Regions from separate parts of the Streptomyces sp. 351MFTsu5.1 genome, predicted to be linked through region 1. Evidence: riboswitches for the same ligand, from Rfam matches in the RefSeq annotation. Region 1 holds a riboswitch; each other region holds the start of a gene.

Region 1 (6,305 bases):
GCTCCCCGAGGGCCTCGCCGACCGGCCGGGTGAGGGTCTTCTCCCGCGCGAACCGCACGCGGACGGGCAGCAGTCCGAGGCCGTCGACCGAGCCGGCGCGCGATTCGACCTCGTCCTCGATGTGCTCGCCGAGGATCTGGAACCCGCCGCAGATGCCGAGCACGGGCCGCCCCTCGGCGACCCTGCGCGAGATGGCCTCCGCGAGCCCCCGCTGCCGCAGCCACTCCAGCGCGCGGACGGTTCCCCGGGTGCCGGGGACGACGACGAGGTCGGCGTCGGCCAGCTCCTCCGCCCGGTCCACGAACCGCACCACGACACCCGGTTCGGCGGCCAGGGCGTCCACGTCGGTGAAGTTGGACATCAGCGGGATCGCGCAGACGGCGACCCGCAGCACGTCCTCACCCACCGGAGGGCTCACCGAGGACTCCCGGACGGTGCCCCGCAGGGACACCCGCAGCCCGTCCTCCTCGTCGATGCCGAGCCCGTGCCGGAAGGGCAGCACGCCGTACGTGTGCCGCCCGGTGAGCCCGTGAAGCATCTCCAGTCCCGGCTCCAGCAGCGAGACATCCCCCCGGAACTTGTTGACGAGGAACCCGGCGACCAGCGCCTGGTCCTCGGGGGAGAGCAGCGCGACGGTCCCGAAGAAGGAGGCGAAGACCCCGCCGCGGTCGATGTCACCGACGACGAGAACCGGAATGCGGGCATTACGGGCGATGCCCATGTTCACGATGTCGGTCCGCCGCAGATTGATCTCGGCGGGACTGCCGGCTCCCTCACAGATCACCGCGTCATACGTGCCCCGCAACTCGGCGAGGCAGTCGAGCACGGTCCCGAGCAGCTTCTGCTGCCGCCCGCCGTGATAGCCACGCGCGCTCAGCTCGCCCACGGGCTTGCCGAGCAGCACGACCTGACTGCTCTGCTCCCCACCGGGCTTGAGCAGCACGGGATTCATCAGCGCGGTCGGCTCGACCCGGCAGGCCTGCGCCTGCATGGCCTGCGCCCGCCCGATCTCGGCACCCTCCCTCGTCACGAACGAGTTGAGGGACATGTTCTGCGCCTTGAACGGCGCGACCTTCACCCCCTGCCGCACCAGCCACCGGCAGATCCCGGCGGTCACGACGCTCTTTCCCGCGTCGGAGGTGGTGCCGGCGACAAGAAGCCCCCCGCTCATGCCGTACGTCCCTTCCGGATCAGCCGTGCGGCGACCGCACCGGCGCCGAGCGCGAGCAGCCCGACCCGCCGCGACAGCCGCACGGCACGCTCGATGTCGTACGAGGCCACAGCGCGCCCGTCCCCGTTGAGCACGGGCCGGTGCTCGATGCGCCCCCCGTAGGAGAGCGTCCCGCCGAGCCGCACCCCGAGCGCCCCCGCGAAAGAGGCCTCCACGGGCCCGGCGTTGGGGCTCGGATGCTTTCCGGCGTCCTGACGCCACGCCCGCCGGGCACCCCGCGGATCCGCCCCGGCGACCGTCGCCAGTACGGCGGTCAGCCGTGCCCCCGGCCACCCGGCGAGGTCGTCGAGCCGCGCGGAACCCCACCCGAAGCGCCGGTAGCGGACCGACTTGTGACCCACCATGGCGTCCAGCGTGTTGACGGCCCGGAACCCGAGCAGCCCCGGCACCCCACCCACGGCACCCCACACGAGCGCGCCCACGACGGCGTCGGAGGTGTTCTCGGCGACGGACTCCACGACGGCCCGGGCGATCCCGTCGGCGTCGAGGGCCTGCGGGTCCCGCCCGCACAGATGCGGCAGCCGCTCCCGGGCCGCCTCGACGTCCCCGGCCTCCAGAGCCCGGCCGATGAGCCGCGCCTCGCGGGCCAGTGAAGTCCCGCCCACCACGGCCCAGGTGGCAGCGCCGGTGAGCAGGACGGAGGCGGTTCGGGAGGAACGTACGGCATGCTGCGCCACGGCCCCGAGCCCCACCGCGCCGCCCACGCACACGGCGGTGTGCAGCGCGCCCCAGCCCCGGTGGTCCCGCCACAGCACCCGCTCCACAGCACCCGCGGCCCGCCCGAACACGGCGACCGGGTGCCCGCGACGCGGGTCACCGAGCAGGAGGTCACCGATCAGACCGGCGGCGGCGCCGTACGCGAAAACGCGATCGGCACGCACCGGGTCAGCCGATCGCAGGGTCGTTCAGGTGCCTGGTACCGCTGGTGGATCGGCAGGCGAGCATCGCGTCATGTCCTCACTCAGGGTGTCCACGCCCTGGTTCGACGAGTCCGGCGGCGAGAGTTCCTGGCTCCCGGGGGTGTCTACCCCGGTGACAGTGGCGGGACCGCGCCGGATTCGCACCGGCTTCCTCTCCTGCTGCCGTAAATGGCTCCGGCAGTCCACCACGGGCCTTCGAGACCCGTCAACTTGCTGTTGACCTGCGACGGGGGAGTGTGCAGAACCCCACACCACGGGTCACACGGGGACGGCCGGGCGGGCGCAGAACTCGGGGTTCCGTGCCCACCCGGCCGTCGGGTGACGAGGTGTCGTCAGGCCACGATCAGATAGATCCCGTACGCCACCGCCGCCGCGCAGGCCGCGAAGCAGGCGTAGGCGCCGGTGACCGCGAGAGCGGCCGAGCCGCCCTGGGCGGTGGCCCGCTCCTGGCGGGAGAGGCCCATGATGCCGAGGGTGAACAGGGCCACGAGGCCCACGGTGACGACGAGGCTGACGCCGAAGACGGAGCCGAGGGCTTCCCAGTCGATCTTCATGGTGAGGCTTCCTTAGGACTGGTGCGGGCTCAGACGGCGGCCGGCGGGGCGGCCGTTTCCGTGGCGGTGGCTTCCGCGGCGGTGGGCGGGGCCGGGATCGTGGCGGTGAGGCCCTCGGTCACGGTGCCCGCGGGCGGCGGGGTCACGGCGGCGATCGCCTGCGTCACCACACCGGCCGGCTCGTCGGTCGCGTTGACGTTGGACGCGTCCACCACCTCGCGGCGCGAGATCTTCCAGATCGCCGCGCTGGAGGCGACGAGGAAGAGCGCCACGACCGCGGTGCCCCAGTCACCGAGACCGGTGACGGACTCGGCGAGCGCGCCGACCAGGGCCGCCGCCGGGAGGGTGAGCCCCCAGGCCACGAACATCCGGGTGGCCGTGGACCACCGCACGACCCCGCCCTTGCGGCCGAGGCCCGCGCCCATCACCGAACCGGAGACGACGTGCGTGGTGGACAGGGAGAAGCCGAGGTGGGAGGAGGCCAGGATGGCGGTGGCCGCGCTGGTCTGGGCGGCGAAGCCCTGCTGCGGCTCGAGCTCGGTCAGGCCCTTGCCCATGGTGCGGATGATCCGCCAGCCGCCGATGTACGTGCCGAGCGCGATGGCCAGGCCCGCGGAGAGGATGACCCAGGTGGGCGGGTCCGAGTCGGGGGCGACGGCGCCGCCGGCGACCAGGGCGAGGGTGATGATGCCCATCGTCTTCTGCGCGTCGTTGGTGCCGTGGGCCAGCGAGACCAGGCCGGCCGAGGCGATCTGACCGCCGCGGTAGCCCTTCGCGGCGGCCTTGCCGTCGGCCTTCTTGCCCAGCGAGTAGGAGAACCGCGTGGCCAGCATGGCGGCGACGCCCGCGACGATCGGGGCGGCGACCGCGGGGATCAGAACCTTGGTGACGAGCGCGTCACCGTGCACCGCGCCGAAGCCCGCCGAGGCGATGGTGGCGCCGATCAGGCCGCCCATGAGGGCGTGCGAGGAACTGGAGGGCAGGCCCACCAGCCAGGTCAGCAGGTTCCAGAGGATCGCGCCGACCAGGGCGGCGAAGATGACCTCGGGACGGATGCCGGTCTCGTCGACGAGACCCTTGGAGATCGTGTTCGCGACCTCCACGGAGAGGAAGGCGCCCACAAGGTTCAGCACGGCGGACATGGCCACCGCGACCTTGGGCTTGAGCGCACCGGTCGAGATGGTGGTGGCCATCGCGTTGGCGGTGTCGTGAAAACCGTTCGTGAAATCGAACGCGAGTGCGGTCACAACCACAATCGCGAGGATCAGCGAGAAGTTTTCCATTTACCCAGGCAATCGTTCGAGGTCATTGGCATGTTGAAGGTAAGTAACCTGAGTGAACGGAAGATGAACTGAGGCAGGCCGCACGGTGACCGTAATCTCAGGCGATTGCCGGGCCCGGCCCCGCGGCCCCCGCGCGACCCATCCGTCCCGGAGCCAGGGGCTGGCAGGATCACGGCATGGCTGAGGAACAGCACGAACCGCGCAACGTACAGGGCAGCGGACAGCAGGAGGCGGAGGCCTGGGCCGAGCTGGTCGACACGGCCCGCCGGACGGTCTCCGACGGACTGGTCGTCGGCACCTCCGGCAACGTCTCGGTCCGGGTCGGGAACACGGTTCTCGTCACCCCGTCCGGCGTCCCCTACGACCGCCTCACACCGGCCGACCTGACGGGCGTCGACCTCCAGGGCCACCAGGTCCTCGGCACCCTGGTCCCCACCAGCGAACTCCCCATGCACCTCGCGGTCTACCGCAGCACCGACGCCCGCGCGATCGTCCACACCCACGCCGTGCACGCCACGGCCGTCTCCACCCTCGTCCCCGAGCTCCCGGCGATCCACTACATGACCGGCGCGCTCGGCGGCCCCGTCCGGGTCGCCCCCTACGCCACCTACGGCACCGACGAGCTGGCCGAGAACATGCTCCGAGCCCTCAGCGGCCGCACCGCCTGCCTCCTCCAGAACCACGGCACGATTGCATACGGCGCGAGCCTGTCCCAGGCGTACGACCGCACGGCCCAACTGGAATGGATGTCCCACCTCTGGCTCACGGCCCGCTCGGTACCGGACCTGAGCCCCCACCTGCTGACGGAGGAACAGGTGAGGGAGGCGGGGGAGCGCTTGCGGGGGTACGGGCAGCGGGGCTGACGATCGCCTACGGGGGCGCGGGGAACTGCGCAGAACGCCCGCCCCCACCGAACCCGCAGACAACCGGACGACCCCCGCCCACTGGCCCAACCCATCCAACCCCGCGAAACTGGGACACGTGCGCACTATCAAGACGAAGGCCGCCGCCGTCACCGCAACCCTCGCCGCCGCGGCCGCCGCCGGCGCGGCGGGCATCGTCGCCGGCCGCCTCGCCAGCGACGCCGGTCTGAAGGCGCCGCCCGGCCGCCCCCTGCCCGGTGAACCCCGTCTCACCGTGCACTCCACCGCGGCCGGCCGCATCGCCCTCACCCGCGACCTCGCCGCCCTCCGCCCCGGCACCTACGGCCTGGCGGGCGACGCCGCACACGCCGTCGTCGGCCCCGTCCTCACCGCGGAACCCCACTCCGCCGACACCGTCGTGCGCCGCCTGGAACGCGTCACCCACGGCACCCTCGAACCCGGCGACAAGGTCTGGCTCACCCCGAACGTCCACATCGGCGACCCCAGGTCCGCCCTCGGCCTCGACCACACGGACGTCGAGATCCCCGGCGAACTCGGCCCCCTGCCCGCCTGGTTCGTGCCCAGCACCAGGAACACCTGGGTCATCGCGGTCCACGGCCTCGGCCCGACCCGCGAACACGCCCTGAACGTGATGGAGTTCCTGCACCACCACCGCTTCCCGGTCCTCGCCCCCGCCTACCGCGGCGACGCCGACGCCCCCCGCCCGCCCGACGGCCTCCACCACTTCGGCGAGACCGAGTGGCGCGACCTGGACGCGGCGATGCGCTGGGCCGTCGACCACGGCGCCCGCCAACTCGTCCTGCACGGCTGGTCCACCGGCGCCACCATGGCCCTGCGCGCCGCCGCCCGCTCCGGACTGCGCGGCCGCGTCAAGGGACTCGTCCTGGACTCCCCGGTGCTCAGCTGGGAACGCACCCTGCGCGCCCTCGCCGCCGCCCGCCACACCCCCGGCATCCTCCTCCCGCTCGCCGTGCGCGCGGCCCAGGGCCGCACCGGACTGCCCAGCGACCACTCCGGCCTGTACGCCGACCGGACCGTCCCCTACACCGACCACGCGGACCGGACCGACGACACGGGCCCCGACCGGCCCCCGCCCCCCACCCTGATCTTCCACGGCCCGGACGACACGATCGCCCCCTGGGACCTCTCCCGCCGTCTCGCCGCCACCCACCCGGACCGGATCACCCTCCACACGGTCGGCCAGGCCCCCCACGCGGCCATGTGGAACGCCGACCCGAGCGCCTACGAGGAAGCACTGCGCCGCTTCCTCACGCCGCTGATGTGAGCCCCCGGCACCCTCGTCGGATCGCGCCGCCACCCCGTTTCCGCGCCCCGGTCCCACACCTTCCGTTTAAGTCCGTACCACTGGCCTGATCTCGGCGTATACCCCTCGGCGCGGCCCCGGCGTCGGCCCTGCCCGTCGCCCGCGGTGA
Region 2 (6,305 bases), on a different contig from region 1:
CAGAGCAGCGCACCGACCAGAACCGTGGCCGCCACGAGCGCCCCGCCGTGGGGGATGTGCCCGGTCAGGGTGGCGATCAGCGTGGTGGTGGCGACGGCGCAGACGGTCACGCACAGCATGACGAGCTGCCAGGTGTGGCCCCAGCGCGGCGGGTCCAGCGGCGCTGTGTCCACGACATGCCAGGACCTGCCGTACGAGGACCAGATCCGGCGCGACTCCCGGACGGGCAGCGCCGACTCGGGACCGTCCGCTCCCACCTGTCGTTTCGGCAGCCGGTGCGCTGCCGCGTCGGGGCCGTTCCGCACCTCCCGTGCGGCCTGTCGGCCGGCGGCCGTCAGCCGGGGGCCGGACCGGACCCGGAACGGGGGCCGCTGCACCGCTGCCACCGCACTCACGGGCACGACGACGAGGAGAACCGCACGCGCCCACGGCGGGCACCACGGCCAGACGGCGTACAGAGACCCGAACCAGGCCACGAGCACGGTGGTCCGCAACAGCAGGGTCAGGTAGGTGTTGCGTGCCGGCCGTATCAGGTTCCGGGCCCTGGCCTCTTCGCGGACGCTCTGCTGAAAGCCGCGCCACCACACCCAGAACTCGTCACCGTCCCCTGGCCCGAGAGCTTCCACGGGGACGCGGTCGACACCGTTGCGGCAGCGGTGCCGGACACGTTCGACCAGGAGTTTCTCGAAGGGGCGCAGCGACAACCGGCCGGCCTTCCCGGGGACCGGCCGTACGGTCACCGTGCCGTCCGCCTTGTGTTCGGCCTTCAGCCGGCCGGTGCGGGCCATCTCCAGGGCGGTTGTCTCGATCGCCTTCGGCGTGACCTCGCCGTCCCCCAGCAGCAGGTTCACCACAGCCGCGGGCAGCCCCTGGTCCTTCACACGCATCCCCCCTGACGCTCAACTGGGAGCCTCCCCCGGGTGAGTACACGTACTCATGCGGCGCGGGATCCCGGGTGCCACGATGACGATCACCTGCACGCCAGGCAGGTAGGCAGGCAGCGTCCGGCTTCCGCCACACCGAAGGAACGGCAGCTCGTGCTTCTCACCACCCTCGCCCGCACCGTGGTCCCCGTCCTCGGCCGGCTGTCCGTGACCACCGGTACGGTCGGCACGATCGCCCCCGGCAGCGTGGTGGCGCCCAACCACACCGCGCTGATCGATCCCGGCGTCGTCCTGACCGCGCTGCGCGGTCTGGGCACCGAGCCCGTCGTCCTTGCCGCCGCCGGACTCTGGAGAGTCCCCGTCCTGGGCCGACTCCTCAGCAGGGAAGGCCACATACCGGTTCACCGTGGGAGCCGGCAGGCGGCCGCGGCACTCGATCTCGCGTCCCAGGCACTCGCCGACGGCCGGGTCGTGGTGATCTACCCCGAGGGCCGCATCCCACGGCGCCGGGACTCCGCCGACCGCGCCCCCGCATCCCTGCGCACCGGCGTCGCCCGTCTCGCACTCGCCACCGGCGCCCCCGTCGTCCCGCTCGGGCACGCCGGGGCCCGACGGATCATCTCCGGCAGCGTGCCGAAGCAGATCGGCGGCCTGCTGACCGCACCGCTGCGTCGCCCGGCCCTGCACGTCCACGTGGCCGACCCCATCCACCTCACCGGCGACCTCCCCGACGCCACCGCACACCTGCACACCGCCGTCCAGCGGGCCTGGCGGCAGGCGGTCGACCAGGTGACGTCCCATCGGTCACACGACTGCCGCTCGTCGTAGGACCGGCGCGGAGCCGAGGTCTACCCCCCTTGAATTTGCCCCTCCTTGAGAGTCTGCACTGGCTCAGTTCGCGGTCGGGACGTCGTCCGTCACCCCCTTCCTGTGGTCGGCAGGAGTCGGTCCGGGGCCGCTGGACGCAGGAAGCGGATCGAGGGGTGGCCGGGGTCATGGGTGACCTCGGCCCGGACGCCGTAGACCTGTTCGATGAGGGCGGGTGTCAGGACCTCGGCCGGTGTGCCCTCGGCCACCGCACGGCCCTCTCGCAGGACGAGGAGGCGGTCGCAGTACATCGCGGCGAGGTTGAGGTCGTGCAGGGCGATCACGGTGGTGACCGGAAGGCTCACCACAAGGGTCAGCAGATCCAACTGGTGCTGGATGTCGAGGTGGTTGGTGGGTTCGTCGAGGAGCAGCTCGCGGGGTTGCTGGGCGAGCGCGCGGGCGATCTGGGCGCGTTGGCGTTCGCCACCGGACAGGGTGTGCCAGGACTGGGCGGCCCGGTCGGTCAGGCCGGTGCGGGCCAGCGCCTCGGTGACGGCCGCGGCGTCGGCCGCCGTCGGCGGGGTCCAGGCACGCCGGTGCGGGATGCGGCCCAGGGCCACGACGTCCTGGACGGTCAGTTCGGTCCCGGTGTCGGCATGCTGCTCGACGGTGGCGATCCGGCGGGCGGTGGCGCGTCGGCCGACCTCCGGCAGCGGGCGTCCGTCGAGGGCCACGACTCCGGCGGTGGGCGCGAGGACCCCGGCCAGCAGCCTCAACAACGTTGATTTCCCGGACCCGTTGGGGCCCAGCAGTCCGACCGTCTCCCCGGGACGCAGAGCGAGGGTGACGCCGTCGACCACGAGCCGGTCGGCGAGGCGCCGTACGACACGGTCCGCGTGCAGGCCGGTCACACCCTTCTCCTTCCGCGGTAGAGCACGGCCACGAACGCGGGCACGCCGATGAGGGACGTCACCACGCCCACCGGGACCTCCTGGGGGTCGAGGACGGTACGGGCCAGCGTGTCCACCCAGACCAGGAACACGGCGCCCGTCAGCGCGGTGACGGGCAGGAGGCGGGCGTGGCCCGCGCCGGTGAGGGCACGGGTGGCGTGCGGGAGGACCAGGCCGACGAAGCCGATCGCCCCCGCACAGCTGACCAGGGCGGCGGTGAGCAGCGCGGTCGCGCAGAGCAGGACCATGCGGGTACGGGCGACCCGGACCCCGAGTCCGGCGGCGGCCTCGTCACCGAAGGCGAACGCGTCGAGCGTACGGGCGTACCCGAGGCACACGACGAGGACCCCCGCCAGGACGCCCGAACAGAGCAGCACCTGGCCCCAGTCGGCGCCGGCGAGCGAGCCCAGCAGCCAGAACAGCACGCCCCGGGTGGTCTCCGCGTCGGCGGAGGTCAGGACGACGAACGAGGTCAGCGCGGAGAACAGCTGCATCGCGGCCACCCCGGACAGCACCACCCGGTCGGTGCTGCCGCCGAGGGTGTGGCTGAGCAGGAGGACCAGGGCGAAGGAGAGCAGCGCGCCGAGGAAGGCGCCCGCCGACAGGGACACCACTCCCCCGCCCACTCCCAGCACGACCACGGCGACCGCTCCCGTGGACGCCCCGGAGGAGACACCGAGGACGAAGGGGTCGGCGAGCGGATTGCGCAGCAGCGACTGCATCACCGCCCCACAGACCGCGAACCCGGCCCCGCACACGGCGGCAAGCAGCGTGCGCGGCATGCGCAGATCCCAGACGATGCCGTCCCGCAGCGGCGCCGACGTGCCGTCGCCGACGCCGAGATGGGCCGCGACGGCGGCCCACACGTCCCCTGTCGAGATGTCCGCCGGTCCGATCGTCACGGCGACGGCGATCGACGCGAGCAGCGCGACCAGGCCCCCGCCGGCCAACAGCGGTGTACGGAGGGTCACTTGGCGAGTCCGAAGTCCCGCAGTCCCGCCGCCACCTTCTCGATGCCCTCGACCGTGCGGACGGACGGGTTCATGGCCTGGCCGGACAGCAGGACGTAGCGCTTCTTGCGCACGGCGGTCAGGTTGCGGGTGGCGGGGTTGGTCTCCAGGAACCGGATCTTCGCCTCGGCGGTCTCCGCGGTCTGCTGCTTGCGGGTCAGGTCGCCGATCACGATGACGTCGGGGTCGCGGTCCGCGACCGTCTCCCAGTTGATCTGGGGCCACTCGTCGTGGGTGTCGGCGAAGGCGTTCCGCGAACCGACCGCACGGGTGATGGCACCCGGCGCGCCGCAGCAGCCGGCGAGGTAGGGCGACTGGGAGTTGGCGAACCAGTACATCAGGGAGACGTCCGAGGCGTCGATCCCGGCGGTGGCCGTGCTCACCCGCTTCTTCAGCGAGGCGACGAGCCTCTCGCCGCGCTCCTCGACACCGAACGCGCGGGCGAGGTCGCGTATTTCGCCGTAGACGACGTCGAGGGTGAGCGGTTCGCTGCGCGACCCGTCGCCGCCGCCGGCGTTGTCCTTGCCCGCGGAGCAGTCGGAGGGCGAGACGTACGTCGGCACCCCGAGCTTCTCGAACTGCTCGCGGGTGGCGACCCCGCCCCTGCCGAGGGTGGAGACGAACGAGGCCGTGACGAAGTCGGGCCGGGCGTCCAGGACCTTCTCGAAGGAGGGGTTGTTGTCGGCGAGGCGCGGCACGGAGGCGTTGGCCTTCTCCAGGCCCTTCATCACCGGGTCGGTCCAAGTCGCCGTACCCGCCGTCCGGTTGGCGAGGCCGAGGGACAGCAGGATCTCGGTGGAGCCCTGGTTGAGGGAGACGGCCCGCTTCGGGGCCGACGTCAGGGTGATCTCGCGACGGCAGTTGTCGAGGGTCACCGGGTAACCGGCGGCGGCCTCCTGCGACTTCGGGTCGTTCGCGTCGGACGCACCGCACGCGGTGAGCAGCAGGGCTGACACGAGCAGGAGCGCCGGGGTACGGAGCAGGACGGGGGTGCGGAGCACGGGCATGCCTTAGGAGTCGGGGCTCTTACGCGGAGCCTGGCCTACGGACGTCCCCCGCGCCGGGGCGCGGAGGTGCCAGCAGGTCTTCGGACTCGGGTTCGTCCGGACGGGACGCCTTCCCGGTCTCCCAGTGGCGTCGTGCCCCGCCCGTCCCCCTCACCGCTGCGCGTCAGTTCCGGATTCGCACCGGATTCCCTGGCCTCGGATGTGGCTCGACTGGCCCGACGAGGCTACCAAGCCCGTCGCATGCTCGGACGCTGCGGTCCGTGACGGGGTACGGCACGATCGTGGGGCGTCCGCGTGTGCCGTACTCCGAGGCGCGACAGCCGTCACCCGCGAAAGAGCCGGTCCGGAGCGCGTGCTCCGGACCGGCGGTGCGGGGTGGGTCAGCCGGCGGCTGGCACCGGCTCACGGCCCGCCCCTGCCGCCACCTTCGGGTCGGTGTCCCCGGCCCCACCGGCCGCGGCCTTCGGGTCCGTGTCCTCGGGCGCCCCGGCCTGCGGGTCGGACGCCGGTTCGGGCTGTGCTCCGGACGGCGTGGAGGTGTACGGGATCTCGCCGCGCAGCACGGCCCTGGCGCGTTCCTCGTCGAGTTGTCCCTCCCACTTGGCGACCGCGAGGGTGGCGACGCCGTTGCCGACGACGCTGGTCAGGGCGCGGGCCTCGGACATGAACCGGTCGATGCCGAAGATCAGGGCCAGCGCGGCGACGGGCACATGCGGTACGGCGCTGAGAGTGGCCGCGAGGGCGATGAAGCCGGAACCGGTCACCCCGGCCGCGCCCTTGGAGGTCAGCAGCATGACGGCGAGCATGGACAGCTGCTGGGTGAGGCTGAGGTCGATGCCGAGGGCCTGGGCGAGGAAGACCGAGCCCATGGTCAGGTAGATGGCGGTGCCGTCGAGGTTGAAGGAGTACCCGGCGGGCAGCGTGATCCCGACCACCGGCTTCGAGGCACCGGCGTGCTGGAGCTTGGCCATCATGCGGGGCAGCACCGGCTCGGAGGACGAGGTGCCCAGCACGATCAGCAGCTCTTCCTTGATGTAGCGGAGGAAGGGCAGCAGGCGCAGGCCGTTGAGGCGCATGACGGTGCCGAGCACGACCAGGACGAAGAACAGGGCGGTGAGCCAGAAGGAGCCGACCAGCAGGAAGAGGTGGCGCAGGGTGTCCAGGCCGTAGTTGCCGATGGTGAAGGCCATGGAGCCGAAGGCGCCGATGGGGGCCAGCCGCATGATCCAGCGGATCAGCGTGAACAGGACCCTGGAGAGCTTCTCGATGCCCTGGATGATCCCCGCGCCCGCCTCGCCCGCGGCGTTCAGGCCGAAGCCGAACAGCACCGAGACCAACAGCACGGGCAGGATCTCGTGGCCGGTCAGCGCGCTGAGCAGGGTGTCCGGGATCATGGCGAGCAGGAACGCGGAAACGCTCTCGTGGCTCGCGGTCGCCTCCGGCGGCAGCCCCTTGGTCGACAGGGTCGAGGGGTCGACGTGCAGCCCGCTGCCGGGCTGGACGACGTTCACCACGACCAGCCCGATCACCATGGCGACGGTCGTCAGGACCTCGAAGTAGATGAGCGCCTTGAGGCTGACCCGGCCGACGGCACGGGCGTTGCCCATGGAGGCGATGCCGTGGACGACGGTACAGAAGATGACGGGC
Region 3 (6,305 bases), on a different contig from region 1:
CGGCCGGCCCGGGCCAGGACGTGTTCCGTACGGACGTGGAGACCTTCGCCCCACCCGAGACGATCCGACCCGGCTGAGGCCAAAAACCCTTCGCCCCGCTCCCCCGCCACCCCCTACCCTCACCCCATGCAGCGCGCTCAAGCACTCCCGTCCATCACGACGACGCCGGATCACCCCCGGCGCGCTGACCGCTGACGCAGTCCGAAGCCCCGGGGCGAGTGCCCCGGGCGTTCGTTGTGGCCGCCGGGTTCCCTCGCCCCCTGTGAGTGAGGGAGAGACCCATGGACGACCACCGCCGTCTCGGCCGAGAGCTCGGTCTGTTCGACACCGACCCGCTGATGGGCGCGGGGCTGCCGTACTGGTTGCCCGACGGGGCCGTCGTGCGGCATGTGCTGGAGGAGTACGTCCGGGAGGTCGAGCTGGGGGCCGGGTACCGGCACGTGTACTCGCCCGTGCTCGGCAAGCGGGAGCTGTACGAGATCTCCGGGCACTGGGACCACTACAGCGACGACATGTTCCCGCCCATGCGGATGGGAGGCGGCGAGGGGGAGGAGGTCGTGCTGCGGCCCAGTCTCTGCCCGCACCACGCCCTCATCTACCGGTCCCGGTCGCACAGTTACCGCGAACTTCCGCTGCGGATGGCCGAGTTGGGGGCCATGTACCGCTCCGAGCCGTCCGGGGTGCTCGGCGGTCTCACCCGCGTGCGGTCCATCCAGCTCAACGACGCCCACATCTTCTGCACCCCGGACCAGGCCGTGGCCGAGGCCCGCGCCGCCCTCGGGCTCATCCGGCGGGCCTACGACGACCTCGGCATCCGGGCAAGCCGGTACCGGCTCTCCCTGCCGGGGGGAGGCCAGGACGGCGGGGGCAAGTACGTTGCCGACCCGGAGCTGTGGCGCCGCGCCACCGGTCTGCTCGAAGAGGTCCTGGACGGGGTCGACCACGAGGCCGTCGAGGGCGAGGCCGCGTTCTACGGGCCCAAGATCGACGTCCAGGTCACCGACCCCGCCGGCCGTGAGTCCACCCTCTCCACCGTCCAGATCGACTTCCACCAGCCCGAGCGGTTCGGCCTTCACTACGTCGGCAGCGACGGGAGGAAACACCGGCCGGTCATGGTCCACCGCAGCATCATCGGGAGTGTGGAGCGGGCGGTGGCTCATCTCGTCGAGGCGCACGCCGGTGCCTTTCCCGTCTGGCTCGCGCCCGTGCAGCTCGCGGTGCTGCCGGTGGGCGACGGGCAGGAGGAGCGGGCCCTCGACGTCGTACGGCGGGCCCGGGCGCGCGGTGTCCGGGCCGAGCTGTCCGGCTGTGGCGACGGGACCCTCGGTGCCCGGGTCCGTGCCGCGCGGCTCGTGCCGTACCTGGCGGTGATCGGGGAGCGGGAGGCCGACGGCGACCTAGCGGCCGTACGGCTGCGGGGCGGGCGCAGGCCGGGAGCCGTGCCGGTGGCCGAGCTGCTGGCGCGGATCGGCGCACGGGCCGCTGATCGCGGGACTGAACTCTGGGCGGCTGCGTAAGGTCGGTGCCGTACGCCGGCACACGTCAGCGACGTACACGTACGCCAGTGAGGGAAAGGACCCCGCCGTGACCGGTCAGCCCATTCCGGTGATCATCGACTGCGACACGGGTGTCGACGACGCCCTGGCCCTGTTGTTCGCCGTACGGCATCCCGGCATCGACCTGCGCGCGGTCACCTGTGTCGCCGGGAACACCGACGTCGACGGCGTCGTCCGCAACACCCTGACCGTGCTGGAGCAGGCCGGGGCCGGGGACATCCCGGTCGCCCGGGGTGCCGAGCGGCCGCTGATCGAGCCGGTGCGCACCGCGCAGCACGTGCACGGCCTCGACGGGATGGGCGACCTGGGGCTGCCCGCGCCGACCCGGGTGGCGGTGGACGTGGACGCGGTGACCCTGCTCCGGCGGGAGATCCTCGCCTCGCCCCGGCCGGTCACCCTCATCCCCACCGCGCCGCTCACCAACATCGCGCTGCTGCTGCGCACCCACCCCGAGGTGGTGCGCAACATCGAGCGGATCGTGTTCATGGGCGGGGCCGTGGCGACCGGGAACGCCACGCCGGTCGCGGAGTTCAACGTCTGGCACGACCCCGAGGCGGCCGCCGTCCTGCTCACCGCGGGCGTGCCGATCACGATGTACGGCCTCGACGTCTTCGAGCGGGTCGTCGTCCCCGCCGCCGACGTACAGCGGCTGCGGGCGAGCACGGAGCCCAGTCTGCGCATGGCCGGTGAACTCCTCGCCCACCGCGACCCGGCCAGTACCGGCGACCCCACCCCCACCGGCGGGCTCGGCGACGCGGGCGCGGTCTGCGCGGTCGTCGACCCCGACGGACTGACCACCGAACTCCTGCCGGTGGAGGTGAGCCTGGCCCCGGGCCCGACCCGCGGCCAGACCGTCGTCGACCGCCGTCGCCGCCCCGGAGAGTCCGAGATCCACGACGGCGAGCGCGAAGTGACCCTGGTGGACGTCGGGTTGGGCGTGGACGTGGAGCGGTACGTGAAGCTGTGGCTGACGGCGGTGGAGGGCGCCTAGGGCCTGTTGCGGTCCCTCAGGAGCTGCTGACGCCCCACCGCTGCTCCACCTTCGCGAGCCGCCAGTAGGCGATCGCCCCCCCCCACACCACCACGAACAGACCGACGATGACGTACCCGACGTTGTCGAGGTCGATGTCGGCGATCCAGGTGGTGAGGGCGTCGGTGAGGTCGAACTTGTCGTGCAGGACGCCGACCAGCTCGATCGTGCCGATGAAGAAGGCGACCGCGATGGACAGTCCGGTGATGGCGAGGTTGTAGAACACCTTGCGCACCGGGTTGGAGAAGGCCCACTGGTAGGCGAAGTTCATGAAAGTGCCGTCGAGGGTGTCGAACAGGCTCATGCCGGCGGCGAAGAGCAGGGGCAGGCAGAGGATCGCGTACCAGGGGAGTCCGGCGGCCGCGCCCGAACCGGCCATCACCATCAGCGTGACCTCGGTGGCCGTGTCGAAGCCGAGCCCGAACAGGAAGCCCAGCGGGTACATCTGCCCCGGCCGGGTGATGGACTTGGTGAGCCGCCCGAGGATCCGGTTCATGAAGCCCCGCGAGTCCAGGTGCTGTTCCAGCTGCTTCTCGTCGTACGACCCCGCCCGCATCGCCCGGAAGACCTTCAGGATGCCCACCAGGGCGACCAGGTTGAGGGCGGCGATGAGGTAGAGGAAGGTGCCGGAGATCGTCGTACCGAGGAAGCCGAGCACCTGGTGGGTGCTGGAGCCCTCGTTCATGACCTTGCCGGCCAGCTGGGTGCCGCCCGCGATGAGCGCGGCGAGCAGGACGACGACGCTGGAGTGCCCGAGGGCGAACCAGAACCCCACGGACACCGGCCGCTTGCCGTCGGCCATCAGCTTGCGGGTGGTGTTGTCGATCGCGGCGATGTGGTCGGCGTCGAAGGCGTGCCGCATGCCCAGGGTGTAGGCGGTGATGCCGAGTCCGACGCCGAAGGCCTTGGTGCCGACCTCGTAGTGGGCGGGGACGACGAGCAGGAAGAGGATGCCGAACGCGACGACGTGCAGGGCGGTGATCACCGCGAGCAGTCCGGCGGTCTTGAGGGTGTCCTCGCGCCGCCAGCGGAAGCCGGGGGCGGCACCGGTACCGGTTCCGGTACTGGCACCGGTGGCGGGGGGCGTGGCCTTGGACAGGGCAGGCTCGGTCATACGGTCAGCTCCAACACCTCGTGGATCAGTTCCTGACGTGCCGTGGCCGGTCTCCTGGCTTACGGGTCGTGCGTGTCCGCGCCTGCCTTCCCAGTCGTACGACCAGTGGCTTCGACGGCACGGACACTTCCCGATCACAGTGGCGAGGGCCGCGCCGGTCTGGACCTTTGAGGGGTCGTCACCGGCTTCCCGAGCACCACGGCCCGCCCACCGTAGGGGGTGCCGGCCTCCCCTGCATAGCTGCGCACCTGCGCAGGTATGGAAGATCACACAGGGGCGCCTGCGAGGATGAGCCCATGCACCTCGTCCCGGCCGACCGAGCCGACCGCCGCACCATCGACGGACACCGGGTGTGCGACGCCATCGCCGCGATCGGCGACCCGGACGACGTCCGCACCTGGTCCGACCGTTTCGCCCTTCTCGCCGACCCCAACCGCCTCTCCCTCCTCCTCGCCCTGCACCGCACCGGCCCGCTCGCGGTCTCCGACCTCGCGATCGCCACGGGCATGAACGACCCGGCCGTCTCGCAGGCGCTACGGCTGCTGCGCGCGGCCGGGGTCGTGGCGGGGGAGAAGGAGGGGCGGGTGGTGCGGTACCGGGTGGTGGACGAGGCGGTACGGGGGTTGTTGAAGCAGGTGTCCTAGCGGGGCGGCCGGTCGTCGCGGGGGCGGGGGCGGGGGCGGAGGCCGGAGATACGGGTGTCTGTGCTTCGGGTGTCTGCGACGCCGGTGTCCGCGGTCTGGGCGACGGCCACGCGTCGCGGGTGAGCGAGCCGGCCGGCAGCCCGCTTCACCCCTCCGGTCCCCACCGTTCCGGGCCCACGCCGCGCCAGTCGATCCAGCTCGACTGCGCGACCTCCGCCGCGTCGATCTCCAGGCCCGCTCGGCGGAGGAATTCGGCCACGTCGGCCAGGTTGTGGGCGAGGCCCAGGATCTCGCCGTCCACGCGTACGCGGCGGCCGCCGGTGGGGGACGGCGGGTGGACGATCACTCGGATCGGGCCGGACATGTCTTCAGGATCGTCCGCGGTGTACGGTCCCGCACTTCGGTCCGTCATCGGTCGAGCCGTCCCCTCGCCTGGTCGCGCAGCTCCCACCACTCGGCGGGGCGTGGGCGCCGCCGCTCCCAGTGGGGATGGAAGAACAGCTCGGTCGACAGCCGGTACAGGCGTCGGCGCAGCTCGGTGCGGCCGGGGTGCTCGGCGAGGCGCTGGTACGTGGCGCTCCACTCCCGCTGCGTCCGGGCGAGGTCGTCGGGGAACGATCGCATGCCCGGATTCAATCATGTGTTCGATTTTATGGGCCAGGGCCGTCGTCTCCAGGTACGTGCGCACCGTCCGGCCCCGGACACGCCGAAGGGGCCGCCCGCACCGGTGAACCGGTGGGACGACCCCTTCGGAGGACGGGTCAGGCGCGCGTGGCCTTGCGGCGGCGCGTCGCCAGGACGATGCCCGCGCCACCCGCGAGCAGCACCGCCGCGCCGCCCGCGATCAGCGGCGTGTTGCTGCTGGCGCCGGTCTCGGCGAGGTTGTCACCGCCGCCACCGTTCGGGGTGGGGGCGCCCGGGGTCGACGTGGACTCCGAGGCCGACGGGGTCGGAGTGTCCGTGCCCGGGGTCTCGGACGCCGGAGGCGTGCTCTCGGAGGCCGGCGGGGTGGACTCCGAGGCCGGCGGGGTGGACTCCGAGGCCGGCGGAGTGGTCTCCGAGGCCGGCGGGGTCGCCGGAGGCGTGGTCTCGGTGGTCGTGCAGTCCTTCGTGCCGCCGTTCCAGGCAGCGATCAGCTTGTCCTTGATGACCGGGTGGTCCGGGCCCTTGGGGAGGTCGCCGTGCGGGAAGCCGTCCTTGGCGTCGAGCTTGCCGTCGAACTTGGTGTTGCCGCGGTAGAGGTCGACCTGGCCGAAGCAGCCCGCGTCGGGGATCGCGACGTCGAGGGTGTCGACGGCGCCGGCCTTGACGGTCACGCTGTCGAAGTCGTGGAAGACCTGCTCGCCGGAGGTGGCGAACGTCGGGCCGTGCGCGAGGTAGGACGCGAGGGAGGCGGTGCACGTGGTGGCGTCGCCCGCGGCGCGGACCTTGACGTGGACCTTGCCGTCGTCGCCCGGCTTGAGGTTCTGGTCGTCGACCTTGACCGAGGCGAAGAAGTTCTTGCCGTCGAGGGAGAACTCGCAGCGGTCCGTCTCGGTCTTCGAGCCGGCGCCCGTGCCCGGCTTGTAGTGTCCGCCGTCTCCCCAGCCCTTGCCGCCGGGGCAGTCGGAGGCCGAGGCGACGGAGGCGAGGGCGGCGGAGAAGGCGAGCGTCGCGGCGCCCGTCCCCAGCAGACGACGAAGGGTGACACGTCTCGCTATGGACATACGTATCCCGTCAGGATGAGAGTGAGTGATCACAGGAAGCATCAGAAACACTGGGCTCATTGGTCACATGCGCCACGGTGTTCACACATCGTGGTTCTCCGGCCGAATGCTGTCAACCTGCGGTGATGCAAGGGGCGTTCGAAAGCCGTCACAATTTCGACACAGCGGGAATGGGCGACTCCGGTAAAGCCCCGGTTGAAATTCCCGTGAGTGGACAGATATCCCCTTTGTCGCCCATTTTGGCGTCCGCTGTGT

What was found. Region 1 has a riboswitch for cobalamin ahead of H295_RS0138875 (cobalamin biosynthesis protein). Riboswitches for the same ligand answer to the same signal wherever they lie in the genome.
Region 2: another riboswitch for cobalamin. It lies ahead of H295_RS0108380 (ABC transporter substrate-binding protein); the one in region 1 lies ahead of H295_RS0138875 (cobalamin biosynthesis protein).
Region 3: another riboswitch for cobalamin. It lies ahead of H295_RS0105450 (HoxN/HupN/NixA family nickel/cobalt transporter); the one in region 1 lies ahead of H295_RS0138875 (cobalamin biosynthesis protein).

What each region holds. Positions count from the first base shown of each region.
Region 1 covers NZ_KB911800.1:71,511-77,815, reverse strand. Annotated here, with positions in the region: gene H295_RS0138880 (cobyric acid synthase) at 1-1,171, opposite strand, end outside; gene H295_RS0138875 (cobalamin biosynthesis protein) at 1,168-2,112, opposite strand; cobalamin riboswitch at 2,210-2,353, opposite strand; gene H295_RS0138870 (hypothetical protein) at 2,484-2,705, opposite strand; gene H295_RS0138865 (inorganic phosphate transporter) at 2,735-3,988, opposite strand; gene H295_RS0138860 (class II aldolase/adducin family protein) at 4,165-4,851, shown strand; gene H295_RS0138855 (alpha/beta hydrolase) at 4,970-6,157, shown strand.
Region 2 covers NZ_KB911777.1:392,830-399,134, forward strand. Annotated here, with positions in the region: gene H295_RS0108360 (DUF2207 family protein) at 1-887, opposite strand, end outside; gene H295_RS42915 (lysophospholipid acyltransferase family protein) at 1,038-1,712, shown strand; gene H295_RS0108370 (ABC transporter ATP-binding protein) at 1,802-2,602, opposite strand; gene H295_RS0108375 (FecCD family ABC transporter permease) at 2,599-3,612, opposite strand; gene H295_RS0108380 (ABC transporter substrate-binding protein) at 3,609-4,658, opposite strand; cobalamin riboswitch at 4,712-4,888, opposite strand; gene dctA (C4-dicarboxylate transporter DctA) at 5,039-6,305, opposite strand, start outside.
Region 3 covers NZ_KB911776.1:439,777-446,081, forward strand. Annotated here, with positions in the region: gene H295_RS0105435 (hypothetical protein) at 1-77, shown strand, start outside; gene thrS (threonine--tRNA ligase) at 282-1,517, shown strand; gene H295_RS0105445 (nucleoside hydrolase) at 1,585-2,547, shown strand; gene H295_RS0105450 (HoxN/HupN/NixA family nickel/cobalt transporter) at 2,564-3,700, opposite strand; cobalamin riboswitch at 3,727-3,916, opposite strand; gene H295_RS0105455 (ArsR/SmtB family transcription factor) at 3,997-4,344, shown strand; gene H295_RS0105460 (hypothetical protein) at 4,490-4,708, opposite strand; gene H295_RS0105465 (hypothetical protein) at 4,753-4,968, opposite strand; gene H295_RS0105470 (LAETG motif-containing sortase-dependent surface protein) at 5,106-6,050, opposite strand.